One region of the Endozoicomonas sp. 2B-B genome, then DNA from elsewhere that is predicted to be linked to it. Evidence: predicted binding sites of a transcription regulator. Region 1 holds the regulator's gene; the other holds the start of a gene.
What was found. The regulator LexA, encoded in region 1, represses DNA repair genes until DNA is damaged. The targets are predictions, from matches to a motif close to TACTGTNTANNTANACAGTA.
Positions count from the first base shown of each region.

Region 2: ruvC (crossover junction endodeoxyribonuclease RuvC) is a predicted target of LexA. The motif match lies at 2,067-2,086, and genes of this name have one in related genera.

Region 1 covers NZ_JBLZMU010000001.1:3,683,992-3,687,388, forward strand. Annotated here, with positions in the region: gene ACOMHB_RS14000 (serpin family protein) at 1-1,502, shown strand, start outside; gene lexA (transcriptional repressor LexA) at 1,752-2,354, shown strand; gene ACOMHB_RS14010 (SulA-like leucine-rich domain-containing protein) at 2,483-2,971, shown strand; gene ACOMHB_RS14015 (hypothetical protein) at 2,998-3,240, opposite strand.
Region 2 covers NZ_JBLZMU010000001.1:4,571,057-4,574,453, forward strand. Annotated here, with positions in the region: gene ruvA (Holliday junction branch migration protein RuvA) at 1-560, opposite strand, end outside; gene ACOMHB_RS17880 (carboxymuconolactone decarboxylase family protein) at 699-1,244, shown strand; gene ruvC (crossover junction endodeoxyribonuclease RuvC) at 1,397-1,930, opposite strand; gene ACOMHB_RS17890 (hypothetical protein) at 2,198-2,455, shown strand; gene ACOMHB_RS17895 (YebC/PmpR family DNA-binding transcriptional regulator) at 2,452-3,198, opposite strand; gene aspS (aspartate--tRNA ligase) at 3,297-3,397, opposite strand, start outside.

The sequences.
Region 1 (3,397 bases):
ATAAAGCTAGAAAGGCATCGGTTCTGGGTATCTCTAAAGAAGAGTTAACTGATGAGATGGAGATTGAGATCCATAAAAAACTAGGCGAATTCAGCGTTAACCATGCTTACGCCAAGGATCCGTACCAGATACAGAAGGCACTCTCTTGCGCTAACTTTATAGGTTCTGACTCTGCCGTCATAAACGAGCATCTTGATCAGATACTGTCTGAATGTTATCAAACCGAAAAGCTGGACCGTCCTGACCAGGACAGGTGCCTGGCTGACGTCGCAGAAGACTTCGTGAAAGAGAAAACTCATGGAAAAATCAATAAGTTGTTTCATGGTCATTCTAAAACTCGACGAGAACAGATTAAAACGGTAATTGGTAATGTGATGGAATTCGAGGGTATCTGGAAAAGTCCATTTTCTAAAGAAAAAACAGCTTCGGGCAAATTTATTTGCGCAGACGGAAGTATAATTGAAAACGTCAAGATGATGAAGTCAACTGAAAATGTTCAATTTTTTCATAACAGAAAATTTGGAGCCATTGGCAAAGAATTCCGATCAGTTTATGGTGAAGATCTTAAATTAGTCGCAATAATAACACCTGATGACAGTCCAACAGGGATTAACAACCTTGATTCTGATACAATCAATCACCTGATTGACGGATTAAATGGCTCTAAAATAGAGATGGATCTAATGCTACCCAAGATAAAAATAGACGGCAGTTGTGACACCAATTTACTCGACAAAATTTATCAGACATTTGGAGCCGCTGTCATAAGGTCTGAAGATTTAACAAGATTAGGCCATCCCTCAAATTGTGATCTGGAAATTCTTCAGAAGACCAGAGTATCCATTGATGAAGAGGGAGCTTATGGTCAAGTTGCCACTGCCGCAACAAGAACGCTCAGAGGGTTCGGTACAAAAAAACCACCACACTTTCATTTTGTCTCCCCTGGTTACATTGCCATTGTAGATGGACAAGGCAATCGGTTGGTGGAGATGCTGATTAAGGATGGCAGCTTTTTAGAATTTTATGCGGCTGGGAATGACTCAGCTGAAAGCTTGAAATCTAATGATTTGAAATCTGATAAAAGTTTGAAACCAAATGACTTGACAGCTGATAGCAAAATGACTCCTATCGAAAATTATAAAAATTACAGAAAATTAGATGAACCCAAAAAAGACGAAAGAATTATTGAAGAAACTATTAACTCTATAAAATATATGTTACCAGATGATGAATCTATTGATGTGAGCAAACTAATATACCATAGGTTTGATCCGAAAGAGGATTTTAATATCAAAAGTGCCAAAGCACTTAAATCCAGATTAGCTATCCATACTGGTACTAAGGACAATGCCCTTGAAATCAGAGAAAAAATATTAGAATGGCTTGATTACAAACATGTAGATTTTGTTAAAGTTTGGCATGGTTTTGATGGCTTTGAAGTAGAAGTTTCAAATGATGCCTGGGATGCACTGCGGAAGAAATTAACTTCTACACAATCATAAATAAAATGCGAAATCCGGAGATTAACCACCTCCGGATTTTTTATTAAAAAAAGCTTCAGGGACTCAGCTTGCGAATTTCAGCCAACAACTCATCACTATGGTGGCAAAGCATGCCTCACCTGCACCATTGACAACCCTCTTGTCATTTTTTACTTATCGTCGCAGCCTGGCAAGGTACTTAATAACTTGCCACCACAAGAATACTGTATATAATCACAGATACTGTATAAAAAAACAGACTGAGAGACCATGATCAAACTGACTAAACGGCAATCCGAGATACTGGACCTGATCAAATCTCATATTGAAGAGACAGGTTTCCCACCCACCAGGGCCGAAATCGCCAAGACCTTCGGCTTTCGCTCACCCAATGCTGCCGAAGAACATCTCAGGGCACTGGCCCGTAAAGGCGCTATCGAGATTACCCCCGGAGCCTCCCGTGGTATCCGCATTCCAGACAGCCAGCCTGAAGGCCTTCCGATTATTGGACAGGTTGCTGCCGGGAACCCGATCCTCGCCCAGGAACATATCGAAGACCACCTGATGCTCAATCCCGCTTTCTTCACCCCATCGGCAGACTTCCTGTTAAGGGTAAAAGGAATGAGCATGAAGGACATCGGGATTCTTGATGGTGACCTGCTGGCCGTTCACAAGACAACAGATGTTCGAAACGGTCAGGTTGTCGTCGCCCGGATTGAAGATGATGTCACCGTGAAAAGATTCGAGAAACAGAAAAACAAAGTATTGCTGCATCCGGAAAACGACGAGTTCGAAACCATAGTCGTTGATCTCACTCAGGATGCCTTTGCCATCGAAGGTTTAAGCGTCGGAGTCATCAGAAATCAGTCCTGAGACGGAATAAGATGAGTCTGACCATTATTCCAGAGACACTACTCACAACAGGCAGCTGTTGTTAAAGGCCCACTACGCTGAAGTGCGAATAACAAACAGCGTCCGGGCTATGCCAGAAGGAAGAATTTATGCTGTACCGAACCAGCAGTGAAAGGCACAATTTTTCAGCCCCAAGCTATCAGACCAATACAGTCTGCATTAACCCCTCGCGCCTAGAAAAGACTTTATCAGGAAAAACTGAAAAGTCTCTGAAGCCCAGTATTAATGAACTCATTCTTTCAGGTCAACCCTGGCAGGCAGAACAACTCCTGACGCCCATGCTCAGTCAGCTGTCCACTGACAGTGAACGTTGGTTGACCCTGATTCTGGCAGATGACACCAGAACCCTGCACTGGTTAAAGAATTGCGACTTAAATCATGACAAGGTGCAAATCTTTAGCTCCAACAATATTAATCAGACATTGGAACTCACCAGGAAAGCGCTGGCATCCGGAACCAGCCACACTGTCATCAGCTGGCTGGGGCATTTGGATAAAGGGTGGCTAAGTAGGCTTGAAAGCGCAGCCAGGAATGGACAGTGTCAGGGGCTGGCTATTCGCACTAGACAGGTTGCATGATGCCTGTCATTTCCATGAAAATAGAGTCAGTGCAGTACTCTGTTCTCAGGAATCTCTTCTTCAGAAGACTGCGGACGAGTAAGTTCAGCAACTTCACGCATGCCTGCATCAAACATGACCTTTGCCACTTGCAGGTGGTCCCCTTCAAGATACATCTTGGCTTCCTCTGAAAACTTCATAGTCAGCAGCGGCTCACCCTCGTCATCACTGCGTCGCAGAACGATCTCTCCTGTTGGAAGTTCCACAATTTCCAAAAACGATGCAGCCATATTTCGTTCCATAAATAGCGTATAAGAGGGAGAAATCATGCAGCATTGTGACTTATGATGCAATAGGTCAGTACAGAGTAATGCAAAGTGTTATTGCAGACTGGAAAGTAAAAACCCTTAAAAGAGCTGCAGCTTTTGCCCCCGTATTGCAGCATAC
Region 2 (3,397 bases), 890 kb from region 1:
TCCTTGAGCAACTTACCAATGACTTTGCCGGCTTCCTGGGGCTTATAACCCAGGGCCACCAGAGCACTGACGGCTTCCTGTTCAATATCTTTTGCTCCGGCAGCCATTTCGCCACCGACAACCAGAGGCTTACCTTCCAGCAGAGGTGCTGACTGCCAACGATCCAGCTTATCTTTCATTTCAACAATCAGCCGCTCGGCTGTTTTTTTACCCACACCCGGCAACTTCACCAAAGTGGCACTATCACCTTCCTGCACACAGCGCACAAAAGCATCAGCTTCTATACCGGACAACAGGGTCAGTCCGAGCTTGGGACCAACCCCATTGACCTTGATCAGAGTTCTAAACAACTCCCGCTCATCACGATTGCTAAAACCGTATAGGAGCTGAGCATCTTCGCGCACTACAAAGTGGGTATATAACACGACCTCCTGACCAACGTCCGGCAGTTTATAAAAAACCGACATCGGAGCTTCCACTTCATACCCGATACCATGGGTCTCTATCAGCAAATGAGGGGGCTGTTTGTCAGCCAGAAGGCCCCGAATTCTTCCAATCATCCTGTTTTCCAAATCTTTTATTTTCTGACTATAAGGTCAGAACGCCTAACAATACGACGAGGGCGTAGAACTCCTGAGAATTGTCACTCTCTAATCACTAAGAGAAGTTCAATTCGATGATCTGAAGGAGCTGCCCCCTTGAAGAAACTTCGCACATTTCTGGGATCACTCTGGCAGATCCTGCCCGAGGCTGGCCTGGCCAGTGAATACCACCCAGCTGTACCCGGTGGCCCTATTCCCATCCCTTTCATCAAGTCACAAAAATCTTTGTTAAAGGAAGATTTCCCGGGACGCCCGGCAAACTCACCTGAGCTTGATAAGCCTGCTCGCAGCTTCATCAGTTATATACAAGGCTACAGCAGCCTCCCGATGAGAGATCGCGCTCTGGTTGCCCTGAGAAGTGCGTACATTTGCAATACCAGACACCTGATCCCGGATATTGCTCAATGCGCACTGGATACGGGACTGAAAGCCAGTGATGTACAAATGGTTTCCCGTGGCCATCTGGCACCGGGCTGGGACAACAAACAACGCCTGTTACTGAAAACCACTGAAGAACTCTACAAAGAACAGATCATAAGTCCGGAGAACTGGAAAGAACTGAAGAAAATCTACACGCCACAACAGATCCTGGATCTGGTGTTTTGCATTGCTTCCTTTCACCTTTGTGTCCACCCAAACTAAGGAGGCTGACCGGGAATAGACTGCCCTACTGCGGCGGCAGCAAATTGGTCTAAAAATCCGCTTTTGTTCGTCAAATAGCTCGCTATTCTCCTCACAAAACCGAATTTTCATCCTCAATTTTCTGCCGTCCTCGCTACGGGCGCTATTCTCGGTCAGCCTCCTGACTGCCCCGTAAGACGACGACGTCGAGTACCCGTAGCACCCGCCATCCTGACCAGACTGGAACGAGTATGAGCATGACAAAGAGCAACCGCCAGAGCGTCCGCAGCATCGCCCTGAGGGGTATCATTCAAGTCAAGGATCGACTTCACCATGTGCTTTACCTGGTACTTATCCGCAGAGCCTTTACCAACCACAGCCTGCTTGACCTGCCGGGCAGAGTATTCCGACACTTCAATATTGTGATTAACCACAGCCACAATGGCCGCAGCCCTGGCCTGACCCAGTTTCAGTGCCGAATCAGCATTTCTGGACATGAACACTTGCTCCACACCGACGGACTGCGGGATGTAACGTTCGATCAAAGTGCTGATGCCTTCATAAATCTGCTGCAACCGCTCAGGTAGAGGCGCCTCCCGGATGCGAATACAACCGGACGCCACATAATGTGTTTTATTGCCTACTTCTTCAATTAATCCATAGCCGGTAATTCTTGAGCCCGGATCTATCCCCATCAGGATGGCCATTCAGAATGTATTCTCAAGTCAGATATCGCTATTTTCAATGACAGCGTTTGATGCCCCCCGGGGTCAATGAGTGTGACAGCTTCTGCCAAAAAAATCTGACAGGCGAGGGTTCAAAGTCATGGTTATGTCAAAAGGATACTGTACACCCATACAATATACCAGCGGTGCCGGTGGGTATCAGAAACTTACAATTCAAGAACACTGAATTACCAAATTTGCCTGTGAGTAACGATAGAAGCAGCTTAGTATTTCTCTGGTAATACTTTCGTGGCGAGAACCGCAAAGATCATTGTTCTTGCTCAAGACTGTTTTACTCCACAAGATGATCCGGAAACGATTAATGTCCGACCTGCTAAAAACATTAATGATTATCACAGGCATCATTATTCTATTGTTTATGCTGCTGGTAGGCTTCAATGTCTGGGCGTTCACAGATGTTCCAGCCGGGCTGGTATCTCCGGAACAGAAACAAAAAACCCCGACACTTTCGTTATCGAGGCTCTTCACACCGACAGAACAACTTAGTCCAGCTGCGCCATCACTTCGGCAGGAATGTCAGCGTTAGTGTAAACATTTTGCACATCGTCCAGGTCTTCGAGACGATCCACCAGCTTCATGATTTTTTCCGCACCGTCTTTGTCCAGTTCAGTCCGGGTAGAAGCGATCATCGCTACTTCGCCGCCCGCTGGTTTCAAACCTGCAGCTTCAATAGCTTCTTTTACCGCCATGAACTCAGTCCACTCAGTGACCACTTCAATGGAGCCATCGTCGTTAGTCAGTACATCTTCAGCACCGGCTTCCAGAGCAGCTTCCATGACAGTGTCTTCATCCAGACCCGGTTCGAAGAAGATTTGCCCCTTACGCTCAAACAGGTAGGCTACAGAACCGTCAGTACCCAGATTACCACCATGCTTGGAGAAAGCATGGCGTACTTCTGCAACGGTACGGTTACGGTTGTCTGTCAGACATTCCACCAGCACCGCGATACCGCCAGCACCATAACCTTCGTAGGTCACTTCTTCCATGTTGGAATCGTCATCACCACCGGCACCACGAGCAATCGCCCTGTTGATGGTGTCACGGGTCATATTGGCACCCAGAGCCTTGTCAACCACCTGACGCAGCTTGGGGTTATCCTCGATATTCCCACCGCCCTGCTTGGCCGCCACCACCAACTCACGAATGATCTTGGTGAAGATTTTGCCACGCTTGGCGTCCTGAGCCGCCTTACGGTGTTTGATATTGGCCCATTTACTATGACCTGCCATAGAAAATACCCTTTATCTCTTCTTGAACAGGCCGGTAAAAACCGGCCTCAGCAATTTATAAAATGGTCGCAGACGTTTTCTGGAACAGCCGCAGACGCTCAGTGACTGGTTGCAGACGCCGGATCACGACGAATACGGATATTCAGATCGCGTAGCTGGGTAGCATCCACTTCGCCCGGAGCCTGAGTCAGCAGACAGG